Rhodopseudomonas boonkerdii: one gene and its partner. The main gene of each other region encodes a partner of the protein of the gene in region 2 in a complex. Links are inferred from orthologs where the notes say so. Each region holds a gene or a part of one and is shown on either strand. Other genes may lie near its edges.

Region 1 (3,073 bases), 260 kb from region 2 along the record:
CTAGCATGCTTGATTGCTTCTTCATCCGAACATTTTAGTCAGATGGTTGAAGCGCTTATCACCGTTAACGACCGGCGTCGCCGCCTGGTTCACTGCAGATGAACCTTGTCCCTTTACACCAAAGCCTTAGCCAAAGCCAACCATGGAGGCCTTCGGGTTCCGGCTGCACATTCGCGTAGCTGGGTTAGCCGAGCCGCCGGACTGCCGGTCGACTATCGCTGGACGACGGCGAAATGGCACTTCTTGGGCCCAAATCAAGCTCCTTCCATGCATTTTCGCGGGTTGTGAGGTCGCCGTTCACCAATGCGAGGGTTGCGGCAGGCTGAGCCATACGTTCACGGAGAGGAACCGGGCCGCAAACGATCATAAAAAAATCGTAGGGGTGCGGCCGTTCGTTGGCCATTACGAACTGGAAATGAACGCGGAAGAACTTCCAGCGGAACCGGTGGTAATGATCGGAGCGTACGATTTCGCGAAATCTCACCGGTACTATGATCGGGTTTCGCTTTTCGGGCCCGACATGGATTCCGTGTCCGGCAACCGGGTCGAAAGGATAGAAATTCATCACGTCCTTGCGTGACTGGCAGTCGATCCAGTCAATCGACGGTTCTATAGCCAGTCGTCGCAGATTGTCGCGAAATTCCCGCGCGCCCTTATGGAAGCCGACGATCGGCATGTTGCCGCCGAGCGTCAGCAGCACGATACGCGGACCGTGGCGCCCAAGATCGGGATCAAGCTTCAAAGCGCGGGCGAGGATCTCCGAGCCGAGAAACGAACCGGAGCTATGGCCGACCAGTACTATCTCCTGCGCATCGGAATTTTGCGCGACTTTCACCAGATGCTGGGCAAACCGGTCGATACGCGCATCCCATTCGGGCCGGTTGCCATGCGAGAACTGCCACGTGAAAATGGTGTCGGCCATCAGATAGAGCAGATAGGTGCGCTCTTCGGTGTATTTCACCAGCGAGCCGAGCACGGCGATAAACACGGCTAAGGCGGCGCAGCCGACCAGAAAGCTGTGTATCCCGAGCATCTTGAGCGCCCAGGCCACCAGCCACGCGACCGCAGCCGACCAGATGGCCTCGTTCAGCAGCACAAAGTGGGGCCAGCTGATGAAGGTGGCAAAACGCCAATGGGCACGCCAGAAGCGGCCCATGGTGCCGGAAAACACCAACCCCCAATAGATCAGCATGCCGTGGGCAATGGTGCGCCAGATCGGCGCCGCGAGATCCCGCTGAATCAGGTCTTCCCAGCGAAGGAAGTCGTAATTGGTCCTTGTCTGCCAGCCGTCGCCGGCGGTCTCGATGGTCCAGGAGGCGGATTCGTGAGCAAATTCGCCGCCCGCGTGTTCCTTCGGACGCCCGACCGTGGTCGTCAGGCCATACAGGCGGCCAAACTTGCGCAGTTCCGTGCGGAACATGCGGTAATATTGCGCGAGGCCCCGCGGGTCGTATCCCTGCACATAGATGACATGACGGTGCTCGACGCGCACGCTGGTTCCCCGAACTGACAGCGGACTATAGCAGGGTGCGCCACAGGCCAAGCTCTAAAATCGACGCATAACGCCGTCTGAGGGTTGTGGGAGGTTGCACGAACTCATCCGGGCAGCTGGGCGGCGGCGCGTCTATTCCACGTCCAGCGGCTCCATGCCGACCGGCTGGCCGTTCGCATTGGTGGTGATCTTGTCAACGCGTGCTTCGGCCTGGCGCAGTAACTCGTCGCAACGGCGTTTCAAAGCTTCGCCACGTTCATAGATCGCGACCGATTCCTCGAGTGGCACCTTGCCTTCTTCCAGGCGGCGCACGATCGATTCGAGCTCTTCGATCGCCGTCTCGAAAGTCAGTTTCTTGACGTCGGCGTGGATGTTCTCGGCCATTCGCTCTTCCGTGTGCGTTCGGGACGCGCAATTCTATAGAGATGTTTGCGGGCGCAATGTGGCGACCCGGTTGCATTGCACACGCGCTATGCCGATGTTGGCTTGCCCATCAGTGCAGTCACATGCGCTGCAACCGATTCCTGCAGACCCTGTAGATCGTAGCCGCCCTCGAGCACCGAGACAATGCGGCCGCCGGCGGTCTGATCGGCAAGATCAAGTAGCTTGCGCGTCACCCAGCCGAAATCGGCCGCATCGAGTTCGAGCGAAGCGAGCGGATCGCGGCGATGCGCATCGAAGCCGGCCGAGATGATGATCAATTCGGGAGAAAATTTCTGAAGCTGCGGCAGGATCAGGTTATCGAAGGCCGCGCGGAATTTGGCGCTGCCGTCGCCGTCGCGCAGCGGAGCATTGACGACAGTGTCGTGCTCGCCGCGTTCCTGCGTGGCGCCAGTGCCGGGAAAGAGCGGCATCTGATGAGTGGAGCAGTACATCACGCTCTTGTCGGCCCAAAAGATCTCTTGTGTGCCGTTGCCGTGATGCACGTCGAAATCGACCACTGCGGCACGGCTGATGCCATACGTGCGCTGCGCATATCGCGCGGCGATGGCGGCCTGATCGAAAAAGCAGAAGCCCATCGCCTTGTTGCTCTCGGCGTGGTGACCGGGCGGACGCGTCGCAACGAAGGCGTTGCTGTGCTCGCCCTTCATGACAGCGTCGGTGGCCGTAATGGCCCCGCCGACCCCGCGCATCACGGCCTCCCAGGTGCCCGGCGAAAGCGATGTGTCACCATCGATATAGACCAGGCCGCTGGCTGGCGCGATGTGCCTGAGTTCATCGATATAGTGATTGTCGTGGCAAAGGCTGACGTGATCGAGGCTGCCTTCAGGCGCGTCCGCCCGTACCAGCGCATCGAAGCTGGTATCGCCGAGCGCCTGTGCAACCGCGCGCATGCGGTCCGGCCGTTCGGGATGGCCGGGTGGCGTGAGGTGATTGAGCGAGGCCGGATGCGAGAGAAGGAGCGTCGTCATGCAATGGTCCCGGTGCGGGAGATGTCGGTTGCGACAACCTAACGCGTCAGGACGAGTTCCGATAGCCTTCTAGTCCGGCAACTCATTTACCTTGCTCACCCACAGGCGTACGTCTGCGAGGACCTGAGGCAACAGGGCACGCACCTGCTGCACCGTCATGCCCGCCTTG
Region 2 (3,190 bases):
GACAGGCTCGAGGACAGGCTGAACAGCGGCCGAAGGCTTGCAGTCGCAGCGCTGCCGCCGAAATCGTAGATCGCGACCCTGAACTGGTTGGGATAGGTCTGGGTCGCAGCCGCGGTATCCATCAGGCTTTGAGTGGCAGACCGCAGCACATCGATACGCGTGGTGACGCCAAGCTTTTTGGCGAGCAGGTAATAGTTCGACTTGTTCGCGGTGTCATGGCAGGCAAATGCGCATTTGTCGGATGTGTTGTTGACCATCATCGCGACGTCCGCGGGCGTTGCTCCGACACCCATCGACGGCGAATTGTCGAGCAGAAGGTAGAAGTCGATGAATTGGGGCATCGTGGCCGTGGCGGTCGCGACGCCGGTGACGGTCAGTTTCGGAAAGCCGATGATGGAAGTGAACGTTGTCGGGACGTCAGCCGAAAACTGCATGCTGGACGTCACGATACCATTGGTTCTCGATACTTTGGCAGTTACGCTATTGATCGTGTAGCCGCTCATGCTCGCGGTATTGGCGTAGAAATAGTTGATCGCCGTGGTCGAGCCGCCGGGAACGTCGCCATCAGCGGACATCGAGCCGGCTGTGGCAAATGCTGTCGATTTCTGAACGATCGCACCGATGGCGGCAGAATCGAGCGCGCCCTGCAGCTTGGAGCGGATCATTGCAGCGCGACCGTGATCGATGGCCCCGCCCATGAACGATAGGAGCGGTACGGAGGCCAGCGCGAAGATAACAGCGACGTTCCCCTGGCGATCCCTGACGTAGGAATTAAAGTTAAATCGAAAATTCCTAAACATGAAAATGTGTGCTCGTTCTGAGTACGGACGGGCAGATGAGTACCTATGGAAAATCAACTAAAGGTTATGAAAGGCGATACGAATCGAAATAACGGTGCCAGCGGTATTTCGGTGGCGTCCGGTCAGATGAACGGTCGGCATCCTGGCGGATGCGCATGTTCAAGAGGCCAAAAGAAGCGCGTCCGGGACACGATGCCATCAAAGCAGAAGCTGCTCTAGAACAGATCGCCCTGGTCAATCTTGGCAGTGCGCTTCGATGTTTTAGGTTTCGGGGCAGCTGATCTCTCTGCGCGCGGCGATGCCGGCGCTGCACCGTCGGCCGTCACATCGATGCGGCCATCGGCAAATTCAATGTTCAATCGTGCGCCGGCATTGACACCCGCCATTTCGTGCACGGCGGTTCCGTTCTCGTCGCGCACCAGCGCGAAGCCGCGGGCGAGGACGCTGCGATAGGAGAGCGCAGCGAGCAGTTTGTTGGAGGCTTCGGCGCGCGCCGCGTGACGCTGCAGCAGCGTCGTCAGCGCGCGGCGGGCACGTTCGCTCAAGCGTAGGGCGCGTTCGCGATCTCTCGCGATCGCGTTGCGCTGAGCCTGCTCATTGGCGGATTTCGACGCTTTGAGGCGCAGTTCGAGATTAGCGAAACGGTCGCGGCGCTGGCGCAGCAATGCGCGAGCCGAGAGCTTCAGGCGCTCGCCGCACACCGCCTGCCGCTGCGTCGCATGGGCGATCTGCGCGCGCAACACGCGCAGCGTCAGGCCGGATGCCGCCTGCACGAAGCGGCGATGATGCGCATGGGTATTGGCTCTGAGCGCGCGCGGCAGCGAGGCGCCGGCGCTGTCGAGACGCTGGCGCGGGATCGCAAGCAGATCGGCGGCGTTGGGCAAGGCACGTGCGGCCGCACGCAGCTCGTTGCGGCGGGATTCCTGCGCACGCTGCCAGCACAGCATCATGCGGCGTTCGAAGGTGCCGATCTCCACCAGGAGCTCCGCCCGCACCGGCACGGCCATCTCAGCTGCAGCCGTCGGTGTCGGCGCGCGCCTGTCGGAGGCGAAATCGATCAACGTGATGTCGGTCTCGTGGCCGACGGCCGATATCAGCGGAATCATGCTCTCGGCCGCGGCGCGCACCACGACCTCTTCGTTGAACGACCACAGGTCTTCCAGCGAACCTCCGCCGCGGGCGACGATGAGGAGGTCGGGGCGCGGAATCTTGCCGCCAGCCTCCAGCTTGTTGAAGCCGTGGATCGCTGCCGCCACCTGTTCGGCCGAGCCCTCTCCCTGCACGCGCACCGGCCACACCAGCACATGGCGGGGGAAGCGATCGTTCAGCCGATGCAGGATATCGCGGATGACGGCCCCGGTCGGCGAGGTGACGACGCCGATCACTTCGGGCAGCCACGGCAAAAGCTGCTTGCGTGCTTCGTCGAACAGGCCCTCGGCGCCGAGCTTGCGCTTGCGCTCCTCCATCAGCGCCATCAGCGCGCCGACACCCGCGGGCTCCAGGGCCTCGATGACGATCTGGTATTTCGATGAGCCGGGATAAGTTGTCAGCTTGCCGGTGGCGATGACTTCGAGGCCTTCCTGCGGCCGAAACCGCATCCGGCCATGCACGCCCTTCCAGATCACAGCCTCGATCTTCGCGCTCTCGTCCTTGAGCGAGAAATAGCAGTGGCCGGAGGAATGAGGCCCGCGAAAACCGGTGATCTCGCCGCGGACACGCACGTTTCCGTAAGCGTCCTCCACCGTCCGCTTCAGCGCCTGGGAGAGCTCCGAGACGGTGAATTCGGCAGAATTGGTGAGCGGGGCGGCTGCGGCTTTGGGCATCGGGATCTCAAGCTGTTGCGGCAGCGGATTAGCATGCTAAACGCTGGCAAAACCATCTAAAACCCCAGCCAGGCAGTCTTCCCATGAACATTCTTCTCATCGGTTCCGGTGGTCGCGAGCACGCGCTGGCATGGAAACTGGCCGCATCGCCGCTGTTGACGAAGCTATGGTGCGCGCCGGGCAATGCCGGCATCGCGCGGGAAGCGGAGTGCGTCGCGCTGGATGTTGCGGATCATCCTGCCTTGATCAAATTCTGCCGCGACAACAAGGTCGATTTCGTCGTCGTCGGCCCGGAGGCACCGCTTGCGGCCGGCATCGTGGACGATCTCGCCGCGGCGGGCATCAAGGCGTTCGGGCCGAGCAAGGCCGCGGCTCGCCTGGAAGGCTCGAAGGGCTTTACCAAGGATATCTGCAAGGCCAACAATATCCCGACCGCCACCTATGAACGCTTCAGCGATGTGGACAAGGCCAAGGCCTATATCCGCGCCCGGGGCGCGCCGATCGTTATCAAGGCAGACGGGCTGGCCGCCGGCAAGGGCGTCGTCGTCGCGATGACGCTGCAGGAAG

What was found.
Region 1: the proteins of xseA (region 2) and E0H22_RS07825 are in contact, whole or in part, in a cryo-EM structure (PDB 8TXR), measured with the Escherichia coli proteins. The link is inferred for Rhodopseudomonas boonkerdii from one-to-one orthologs.

What each region holds. Positions count from the first base shown.
Region 1 is NZ_CP036537.1:1,672,774-1,675,846, forward strand. What follows is about bases 251-3,000. They hold E0H22_RS07825 (exodeoxyribonuclease VII small subunit), read right to left. Parts: upstream 1,877-3,000; coding sequence 1,625-1,876; downstream 251-1,624. Other genes in these bases: E0H22_RS07820 (SGNH/GDSL hydrolase family protein), read right to left, coding at 251-1,492; E0H22_RS07830 (histone deacetylase family protein), read right to left, coding at 1,963-2,904; E0H22_RS07835 (DUF2927 domain-containing protein), read right to left, coding at 2,974-3,000. Also shown: more of E0H22_RS07820, read right to left, coding at 185-250; more of E0H22_RS07835, read right to left, coding at 3,001-3,073. UniProt on the Escherichia coli protein: Bidirectionally degrades single-stranded DNA into large acid-insoluble oligonucleotides, which are then degraded further into small acid-soluble oligonucleotides.
Region 2 is NZ_CP036537.1:1,417,672-1,420,861, forward strand. The notes cover bases 320-3,186. They hold xseA (exodeoxyribonuclease VII large subunit), read right to left. Parts: upstream 2,624-3,186; coding sequence 1,016-2,623; downstream 320-1,015. Other genes in these bases: E0H22_RS06590 (TadE/TadG family type IV pilus assembly protein), read right to left, coding at 320-800; purD (phosphoribosylamine--glycine ligase), read left to right, coding at 2,707-3,186. In the rest of the region: more of E0H22_RS06590, read right to left, coding at 1-319; more of purD, read left to right, coding at 3,187-3,190. UniProt on the Escherichia coli protein: Bidirectionally degrades single-stranded DNA into large acid-insoluble oligonucleotides, which are then degraded further into small acid-soluble oligonucleotides.